DNA from 2 places in the Companilactobacillus halodurans genome. Region 1 is predicted to be linked to the other one. Evidence: riboswitches for the same ligand, from Rfam matches in the RefSeq annotation. Region 1 holds a riboswitch; the other holds the start of a gene.
What was found. Region 1 has a riboswitch for fluoride ahead of FHL05_RS06835 (MutS-related protein). Riboswitches for the same ligand answer to the same signal wherever they lie in the genome.

Region 2: another riboswitch for fluoride. It lies ahead of eno (phosphopyruvate hydratase); the one in region 1 lies ahead of FHL05_RS06835 (MutS-related protein).

What each region holds. Positions count from the first base shown of each region.
Region 1 is NZ_VDFO01000022.1:1,824-6,658, reverse strand. It holds gene FHL05_RS06855 (APC family permease) at 1-563, shown strand, start outside; gene FHL05_RS06850 (metallophosphoesterase family protein) at 606-1,457, shown strand; gene FHL05_RS06845 (DHH family phosphoesterase) at 1,502-2,452, shown strand; gene FHL05_RS06840 (histidine phosphatase family protein) at 2,508-3,164, opposite strand; fluoride riboswitch at 3,301-3,364, shown strand; gene FHL05_RS06835 (MutS-related protein) at 3,412-4,835, shown strand, end outside.
Region 2 is NZ_VDFO01000038.1:142-4,976, reverse strand. It holds gene FHL05_RS09720 (HAD-IC family P-type ATPase) at 1-1,507, opposite strand, end outside; gene eno (phosphopyruvate hydratase) at 1,521-2,801, opposite strand; fluoride riboswitch at 2,872-2,937, opposite strand; gene FHL05_RS09710 (FAD-dependent oxidoreductase) at 3,579-4,835, opposite strand, start outside.

The DNA.
Region 1 (4,835 bases):
TATTTGCCCTAACGCAAGCACTTTATATGATGGCTCAACTTGCAGTCTTACTGGATGCCGGAACCAGAATGTTCCTCTCTGATACGGCTAGAGAATATTTGCCTAAGGGTCTAACTAAGACTGATAAACGTGGACTACCAATCAATGGTTACTGGCTAACGACAGCTATCTGTACGATTATCATGGTTTTAAGTACTACTTTGCCGAATATGAATTCTATTTTCAATCAACTCTTGAACCTTAACGGAATCGTCTCGCCATATACGACTTGTTTCCTATTTAGTTCCTTTATTTTAGTTAGATTGCATGAAGACAGATTCCAATCAGACTTTGTTTACATCAAGAACAAGTATCTAGCCATCCTTGTTGGTATCTGGTGCTTTGCAATTACTTTTGGGGCCGCAACTTTAGGAATCTTCCCAACTGATGAAACACCTGGAACTAAAGCCTGGACCCACGTGTTAAGCCTAAATATCATTGAACCATTAATTATGATTGCCATCGGAATTATTTTGCCATTGATTGCTAAATACCAGAGGTCAAAATCCGCCAATCAAAGCTAATTTGATGTAAACTAGCAGAAAGTACCCAAGGAGTGATTTAAATTGAAAGAAAAAATTGCAGTCCTTTCTGATATCCACGGCAATGTCACTGCCCTAAAGGCGGTTTTAGCAGATGCGCAAAAAAATAACGCCCAAGAAATTTGGTCGCTAGGTGATACTACAATTGGTGGTTCTTCGACTGAAGAATGCTTCCAATTATTAAGTGAAGTCAACACGACCCAATATCTTATGGGAAACTGGGAAACAGCCTTTCTCTCAGTTATTGCTACGCAAAGCGTTGACCTGGATAATCCTAGTCAAGTCTACTTTGCTAACTTAGTACAATACGATTTGGAACATTTAACACCAGGTCGAATTGATCAAATTAAGAATCTTCCTTTGACCGGTCAAAAGACTATCCAAAATGTCAACTTCTCATTGACGCACAATTTACCAACGTCTAATAAAGGACATGAATTATTCGCTTATAAAAAACAAGCTAACTTTGATCAATTAGATGTCGGCAATGAAATGGATGTTGCTATTTATGCTCACACGCACACGCCATTGTGGCGTTACACGACTTCGGGACAGATGATTTTGAATCCCGGTTCAGTTGGTCAACCTTGGTACAGTCGGCCTAGTTTGATGAAAGACCGTGATGCTAGTTACATGTTATTGACCTTAGAAAATGGCAAAGTTGACGATGTCGACTTTCGTAGAATTCCTTTTGACATTCAAGCCGAATTAAATCACGCCAATGAATTAGGTTTTCCTTACCCATCGCTTTATCAAAAGCTACTAACAACTGGTCATGCTTCAACTCACGACAAAGACATATTGGAAAAAATCAATTCAGAGAACAATTATCGTCAAAAAGCTAAGGACTTCTTGATTGACTTAGCTAAGAAATAAACGTTAATGTTAAAAAAATATCAAAAAGTTGAGGAGAAAAGCCTATGATTGATGAAATTTTAAAAGATATCGAAAAATATAAGACCATCATCATTCTCAGACATCAAAATCCCGACCCTGATGCTGTCGGTTCACAAACTGGTTTGGCCACGATTTTAAGAGATGCATATCCTCAAAAAAATATCTATATAACTGGAATTGATTTACCCGTCCTCGATTGGATCGGTAAAATGCAGACGATTCCCAGCCAAGCTTATCAAGATGCACTCGTTATCACCGTAGACACTGCCAACGTGCCCCGAATCGACAACAATGGCGATTATAAAAAAGCTGCTAAATTGATTAAAATTGACCATCATCCCAATGTTGATCCTTTTGGTGATTTGAATTGGGTCGATGAAGACTATTCTAGTTGTGCTGAAATGATTTACACTCTAGCTGATAAATTAGCACCGCTAAAAATCTCGAAACAAAGTGCTTATAGTCTCTATTCTGGTGTCATCGGCGATACGAATCGTTTCTTATACGCTGAAACGACTTATCGAACCTTGATGATTGCCGCCCAATTAGCAAAAACTGGCATCGATATTTCCGACATCAGCTTGCATGAAGACGAAATGTCTCTTCAAGTGGCTCGACTAGAAGCCTATATCCTAAATAACCTCAAGATTACTCCTTCTGGTTTTGGATATATCGTGATTCGAAAAGATACCTTGGAAGATTTCCACTTAGATGCTGGCGAATTAGATCACGTCGTGCCTTTGATTGGACGCATTACTAAAGTCCACAACTGGATTGTTGTAAGTGAAGAAGACACCAATCGTTTTCGAGTTAATTTGCGTTCCAAGACCGTTTCAATCAACGGAGTTGCTGAAAAATTTGGCGGTGGCGGCCATCCTTTAGCCTCCGGTGCTTATGTTGGTAGCATGGAACAAGTCAAAGCTTTGATTAAAGATATGGATGCTTTAAACAAAGAAAAAGAAAATTCACATTAAAAAATAGGTGATTTCAAGAAATGTTTTCTTAGAAATCACCTATTTTTTGTATTATTTAAATGTTTTGTTCAACCTTTTGGTTGTAGTAAACGACATGTGGCTCAAACTTATCGCCCTCGAGATGAATCTTAGTTAAAGACAAATTATTAGGTTCAATTTGACTCAACATATCATGAGCATAAGTATCGACTAAAGCGGTCAGGATTGCGCTGTGCGTGACGACTATGACGGGCTTTTTTTCTGCTTGATCGATTTTTTCAATTCCTTTAGCAAAACGTGCCCAAAACTCGCTGCTAGTTTCAGCCAAATTGGCTGGATCTAATTTAGCAATTTTATCTTGAATTTCATTAGCAGACAATTCCTTAAAAGTTTCTTCAACTGACTTACCGATAATTTTTTGATAAGTTTCTTTTTTGGACTGGCCTTCAAAACTGCCATAGAATTGTTCACGCAATTCAGGCATCGTGACCATTTTAAAAGTTTTCCCGCCGGCTGCTTTGGCGCCATTATTCAATTCCGTAACAGTCTGGACGGACCGGTTCATATCGCTGCAATAAATCGTATCTGAGAGTTCTCCTAAATTTTTCAAGGTTCTTCCCATGCGATAGGCCTCTTCATGACCCGCTTTGGTTAATGGAGTATCCGACCATCCCTGCATTTTCCTGAGATGATTAAAATATGTTTCTCCATGACGGATGAAGTAAATATTCATAGCTATCAACTCCCATTGAATCTGTCTATATAAGTAAAATTGTAGGCTTGTCCAACTTAAAAGACAATTGTTAGGTTTTTAGAAAACAAGACCTAAATTATTGCTGGAAAACAAAATAAGTAATATTATAATTCCAGAGAGAGTCGGTGATGACGTTCACCGCAAAAATTCAATTTGAATTTGACGACGTCTACCTTTATTTGAGGCAGGCGTCTTTTTTTATCCCAAAATTTGGAGGTATGGCTTTATGTTTAACAGCTTATTATTTACGAATACCAATAAACCAGCGGAATTATTACCCAATGATGATCCCATTTTTCAAGATTTGAACCTCGATGACCTCTTTTTACAAGTTAACCAACTGACTGGCTTCGATATTTCTGAATTTAATCATCAACCATTAATCGATGACGAAGAAATCCGTTACCGTCAGGAAACTTTTAAAGACTTTCAAAATGAAGATATCTATCACGATTTTGAAGACTTCACGAAACAAATGCTTTATTCCATGAAAGAACACGAAGAAATTCACAAACTATATCCTCAAGCTTATCGCGAGCATAAATTAGTCAACATTTTAGATGACGAATTAAATGCGATTCATTCTTTAATTCTTAACTTACAAGACCTATCGCTTGATTCCAAAGGCCTGGTTAAATTTATCGACTACCTAGAAGAATATGAAAATTCCGAAAAAATCTTGGCAATCAAAAAAGATATCAAAAACATCAATCATGATTTCAACGATATTTATTATCGGTTGTATCTCAATGGCCGCAATGTAACTGTTGAAGCTTCTCCCGAACCCAAAGAAAGCATGGATAGTCGTTTTGAAGAGATTTTTACTCCAATCTTCAATCATCAAAAGGACCTCACCAAACCAGTGAAGATGGACGACATTTATGGCTCTTACAATATGAACAACCTGCAAGTCTCAATCATCACCGAGTTAGTCAAGTTGTATCCTGACCAATTTGCAGAAATGAACCAATTCTATCAAAAATATGCTACTTATCATGATGAATTGATTGAAAAAATCGTTAAAGAGCTGACCTTCTTTTTAGCTTGGCAAAAAGCTGAACTAACGGTTGAAAAAATTGGCCATCTCGCTTTCACGCTTCCTATACTAGTTAAATCTGGCAGCAAACGTATCGATAACAGTTTTGACTTTGGTTTAGCGCTCAAGCAATTCACTTCCACGCAAACAATTGTTACTAATCAAGTAGAAATCAATCCGAAAAAACCTTTCTTAGTCATTTCTGGTCCCAATCAAGGGGGTAAAACTACTTACGCCCGCATGGTCGGACAAATTTTTTACCTAGCTAGATTAGGCATTGCGATTGCTGGAACCTCGGCCAAAATCAGAACTCGCCAGTCAATCTTCACCCATTTCGATCGCCAAGAATCCAGCAACAAACTCAGCGGTCTTTTGGAAACTGACGTTGAGCGAATCCACCAGATCATTCAAAAAGTCGACCAGAATAGTTTCGTTATCCTCAATGAATTGTTCTCCTCTACTTCTGAAGAAGATGCAACAAAACTTGGTACCAGAGTTGTTAAAGAACTTGATAAACGACATGCTAGCGGGATTTATGTTACTTTTTTGGAATCTTTAGGAACCTTGCCACAAGTTCAACCCCTGATGAGCCAAGTAACAGCTGACGCCAAAAG
Region 2 (4,835 bases), on a different contig from region 1:
CATGACCTTGATTTTGCAAAGACTTAACGATTTTGAATTTATCCTTTGGATAAACATTAGCAAAACCATCAAACTCTAAGGGATTATTTAAAGCATCATTAACGGTTCCAATTGGTTTACTCAAACCAACATTTTTAGCAATTGCACTTGCTGTAGATGCTGTATCGCCAGTTACCATTAGGATTCTTACGCCTTGCTCTTTTAATGCAGCAATCGTTTGTGGCATATCATCCTTTACTTGATCCTTAAATGTCAATAATCCGATTACTTCTTGATTGACTGCTAAGACTAAGACTTGTAATCCCAACGAAGCTTGCTTTTCAATTTGCCTTAAAGCTTTATCATCTAAATCACCTTTAACCGGTGAACCCAAAAAGACTTCATCGCCATTTTTAAGAACCGCCTTAGCCCCCTTTAATTTTGGATCAAAGGAAACTTGTTCTTTAACAATTAATTTAGAAATATTTTTGTCTTTGGCAGCTTTTAAAATAGCTTGGTCTAAGGGATTAACGCTGCTAGTTTTGACAGTTGCTAAAGCATACTGCAATAAATATGACTCAGCTACCCCATTTAAACTTATCAAATTATCTAATCTAGGTTCATTTTTAGTGATGGTCCCAGTTTTATCCATCAATAGGACATCCATTGACCCGGCTTCTTGAATTCCAGTTAAACCACTGACTAGAATACCCTTTTTAGATAAGATACCTGCTTCCAAAGAATTAGCCACGGCAAAACTTGATGGCATAGAGATTGGAATCGTAGCGACAAACAAGATTACCAAAAATGGCAATAATGTTAGAAACGGAGTCTGACGAACTAGAGCTGCAATAGTTAAGATTACCGCTAAAACGATATCTAGATAGGCTAAATATTTAACCACCGTAAACAGCAAATTCTCCAATCTACCAGGAGCTTCATTGGTTCTCACTAATTCAGTAGTTTTGCCAAGACTGCTTTCTTTGCCAATCTTCTGAACTAAAACATCAGCGCTGCCTTCAATCACAGTCGACCCAGAATACAGCCCATCGCCTTCAATTTTCGTAATAGCGCTGGTTTCACCGGTTACAACTGCCTGATTAACCAAAATAGTTCCCGCGACTATTTTACAGTCTGCGGGAACTATTGATCCTACCGACAAGTGTATTAAATCATCTGGAACCAACTCACGACTAGAAATCTTTTGCCATTTGCCATCTCGAAAGACACTTGTATAAGCAATCAATTTCGAATCTAACTCCCCAATGGATTGAGCAGCTCGATTCTCTTGAATCGCCCCATCAATTGCTGAAAACAAGAGTAAAGCAAAGATAAATCCAACCTGAATGTAGTTGCCTAATAACAATTCAATGATTAAAGCCAACTCGATAATATAAGGAATCGGTCCAATCAAACGTTTGCCAATCAAACTGAGAAAAGTTTTTTTGATTTTTGGAGTCTCATTAAAACCGCTCTCTTGTCTGATTTTTGTTACATCTTGTGTAGTAAGACCATATTTTTCTTTCATGATTATGTGTTAATTAGTCAAAGTCGACATCATTAGGGAAGTGTGCTAAATTGGCTTCCTTGCCTAACTCTTCCTCGATTCTCAATAGTTGATTGTACTTAGCCAAACGTTCACCACGAGCTGGAGCACCTGATTTCAATTGTTCAGCGTGCATAGCAACTGTAAAGTCAGCCAAGAATGAATCTTCAGTTTCACCTGAACGGTGAGACATCATTGTTGTGTAGCCATTCTTTCTAGCAACACGGATAGCTTCCATAGTTTCTGTAACAGTACCGATTTGATTCAATTTGATTAAGAAACTGTTTGCCATACCCTTCTTGATAGCTTTTCTGAAGAGTGCAGGATTTGTACATACGTTATCATCAGTAACAATTTGAACACGATTGCCATTCTTTTGAGTAAATTTAGCAAAATTATCCCAATCATTTTCGCCAAATGGATCTTCCATTGAAACAATAGCTGGATATTTATCTAATAGTCCTTCATAATATGTGCCCATTTCGTCAGCTGAACGTTTTTCACCTTCGAATAAGTATGAACCGTCATCTTGAGCGAAACTTGATGCAGCAGCATCAAAGGCAATACCAATTTCTTCGCCAGGAACATAACCGGCATCTTTAATAGCACAGTTTAATTCATCAATAGCAGCTTCACTTGATGGAAGGTCTGGAGCAAATCCACCTTCATCGCCAAGTCCTGTTTGATAGCCTTCTTTTTCAAGGTTTTTCTTTAGTTGATGGTAAACATTAACGATTTTTTCAAATCCATCTCTAAAGGTTGTGCGCTTGATTGGAGTAATCAAGAATTCTTGCATATCAATACCATTGTCAGCATGTTCTCCACCGTTGATAACATTGTGGAATGTTTGTGGCAATTCAAGATCGACACCACCTAAGTAGCGGTATACTGGAATCTTTTCACTATTTGCTGCAGCACGGACATTGGCAATTGAAACACCGAGAATTGCATTGGCACCTAATTTTGCCTTATTAGGAGTGCCATCAAGATCAATCATCATTTGATCGATGTGAGCTTGGTTGAATGGATCTGCACCCTTTAGTTTATCGTTGATTAAAGTATTAACATTGTTGACAGCCTTTAAAACACCTTTTCCGTCAAGTCTGTCTCCACCGTCACGCAATTCAACGGCTTCATTGTCACCAGTTGATTTACCTGATGGAACACTTGCACGACCTAAGACACCATTTGAAAGTAAAACATCTGCTTCAACGGTTGGGTTACCACGTGAATCGAATACTTCCCTAGCTTTTACGTTCTCAATTGTTACTGTCATATAAATACTCCCTTCTTAATCATAAAAAAAGACGACTACCTCAAATAATTCCCCCAGTATTAGGTGGTTATCTAAAGTAGACGTCATCAATCACAATTAAGTAATATTTTCGGCGAACGTCATCGCCATTCGAACGACTTCATAGTAATATACTTTCTCTGTTTAAACAAGCATAAAACTTAATTTTAGTCGCTATTTATTTGATTGTGAAATATTTTGAACAAAAGAAATTAATGATTTTTTGAGAGAGAATATTGAGCAACTGCTATAGACCGCTATTTATCAACATTTCTGACAGATATCCTCATGAGCGTTTCTTTTGTGAAATCAAGCATTCCTTGCTATACTGTCTTTGTACCAAATAAGAAATCGCTAACATAGAGGAAGGAGGGGCTAACATAGCAACTTTGTTAAAATCCAAGGTAAGCATAGGTTTGCAAAGTCTGTTTTTTGCCTCCCGTATAGAAAATTACAAAAATCTATGACTAGATGCTTATTTTAGATTAGTGATTGATTTGCTAGTAACTCCCAATTACGATTGATAGGAATAAGACTCATTTCTTAAGTTTACTCAACTCAACATTGATAGACAGACCATAATAATCTCCCTAAATTCGTTAGATACCCCATCATCTGACGGAAAAAACAGTTAATTTCCTACTCCTATCACAAATCAAATCACCAAAAAAAGGACCAGTTGAGTTTTCCCCGTCAACTGGTCCTTTTAGTATACATTTTGTAAATTTTCAATTCGTCTACCTAAACAAATTTATTTAGTTAGGCTTTTTTAGTCTCTTTTTCTTTTGCCTCTTTAGCAATAGCTTGTTGAGCTACTAAATTCAAATAATTAAACGGATTATCATAATTTGGTTGGAAAAGCATATCGACAAAAGCTAAGTCATCAATCGTATTCTCATTTTGAATACAAATTGAAATAGCATTGGCTGATTGTGCAATTTCATGTTTACTAAAGAGCTGAGCCCCAAGGACTTTACGCGTATCTTTATCATAAACGAGATAAATCGTCAGCAAGTCGGTCGTAGGCATATAGTCAGGACGATAGTTATCAGAATAAATTACTCGATCAGCGTTGATACCACTAGCCAAAGCTTTCTTCAAAGTTAATCCGGTCTCAGCTAAAGTATAACCAAATATCTCCATAGCCGTCGTTGCTTGAGTTCCCATGTATCTACGAATGTCGCCAAAAACATTAATACCGGCCAAGGTTCCTTGACGAACGGCACTACTTGCTAGCGGAATATACTTCATTTCACCAGTTGGATTGAACTTAACGACACAGGAATCTCCAGCTGCATAAATATCAGGATCAGAAGTTTGCATATAATCATTAATAATGATGGCTCCATATCCATTCATTTGAACCTGACCTCGTAATAAATCAGTATTGGCAAAAAATCCGGTACAGACGATAACTAAATCGGCTTTATAAGCATGTCCCGCTTTAGTCTTGATGGTTAATTGATCTCCATCAACAATTTCTGAAACACGTTCGCCTAATTGAACTTTTACATTGTGTTCCTTTAACTTATTGATAATCGTATCCGATAATGGTTTATCGACATAATTATTCAAAATTTGGTCTCTAGATTGAATCAATGTTACATCGTGGACAGTATTGGCGTAACTTTCAGCTAACTCAACGCCAACATAACCTGCACCAACAATAGCAATGCTAGGATAATTCAAAGCTGATTCATAAATTTTTTTTGCTTGTTCATAACTCTTGCACAAAAGGACTCGCTTATTGTCCATGCCGCCGATTGGAGGAATCCCTACCTCTGAACCTGTGGTCATGATTAATTTGTCATAAGTATCTTCAAAAATTTCTTCTGTTTTTAAGTTTTGAACGACAATTTTTTTATTTTTCGAATCAATCTTTAAAACATTGTGCTTCATGTTAACCTTAGCTCCATACCCCTCTAGTGTGGTAGGGTCAGCATAAAACATGTCTTCAAGATGATTGACGATTCTGCCTAAATATAATGCAATTCCACATGATAAAAACGCAATATT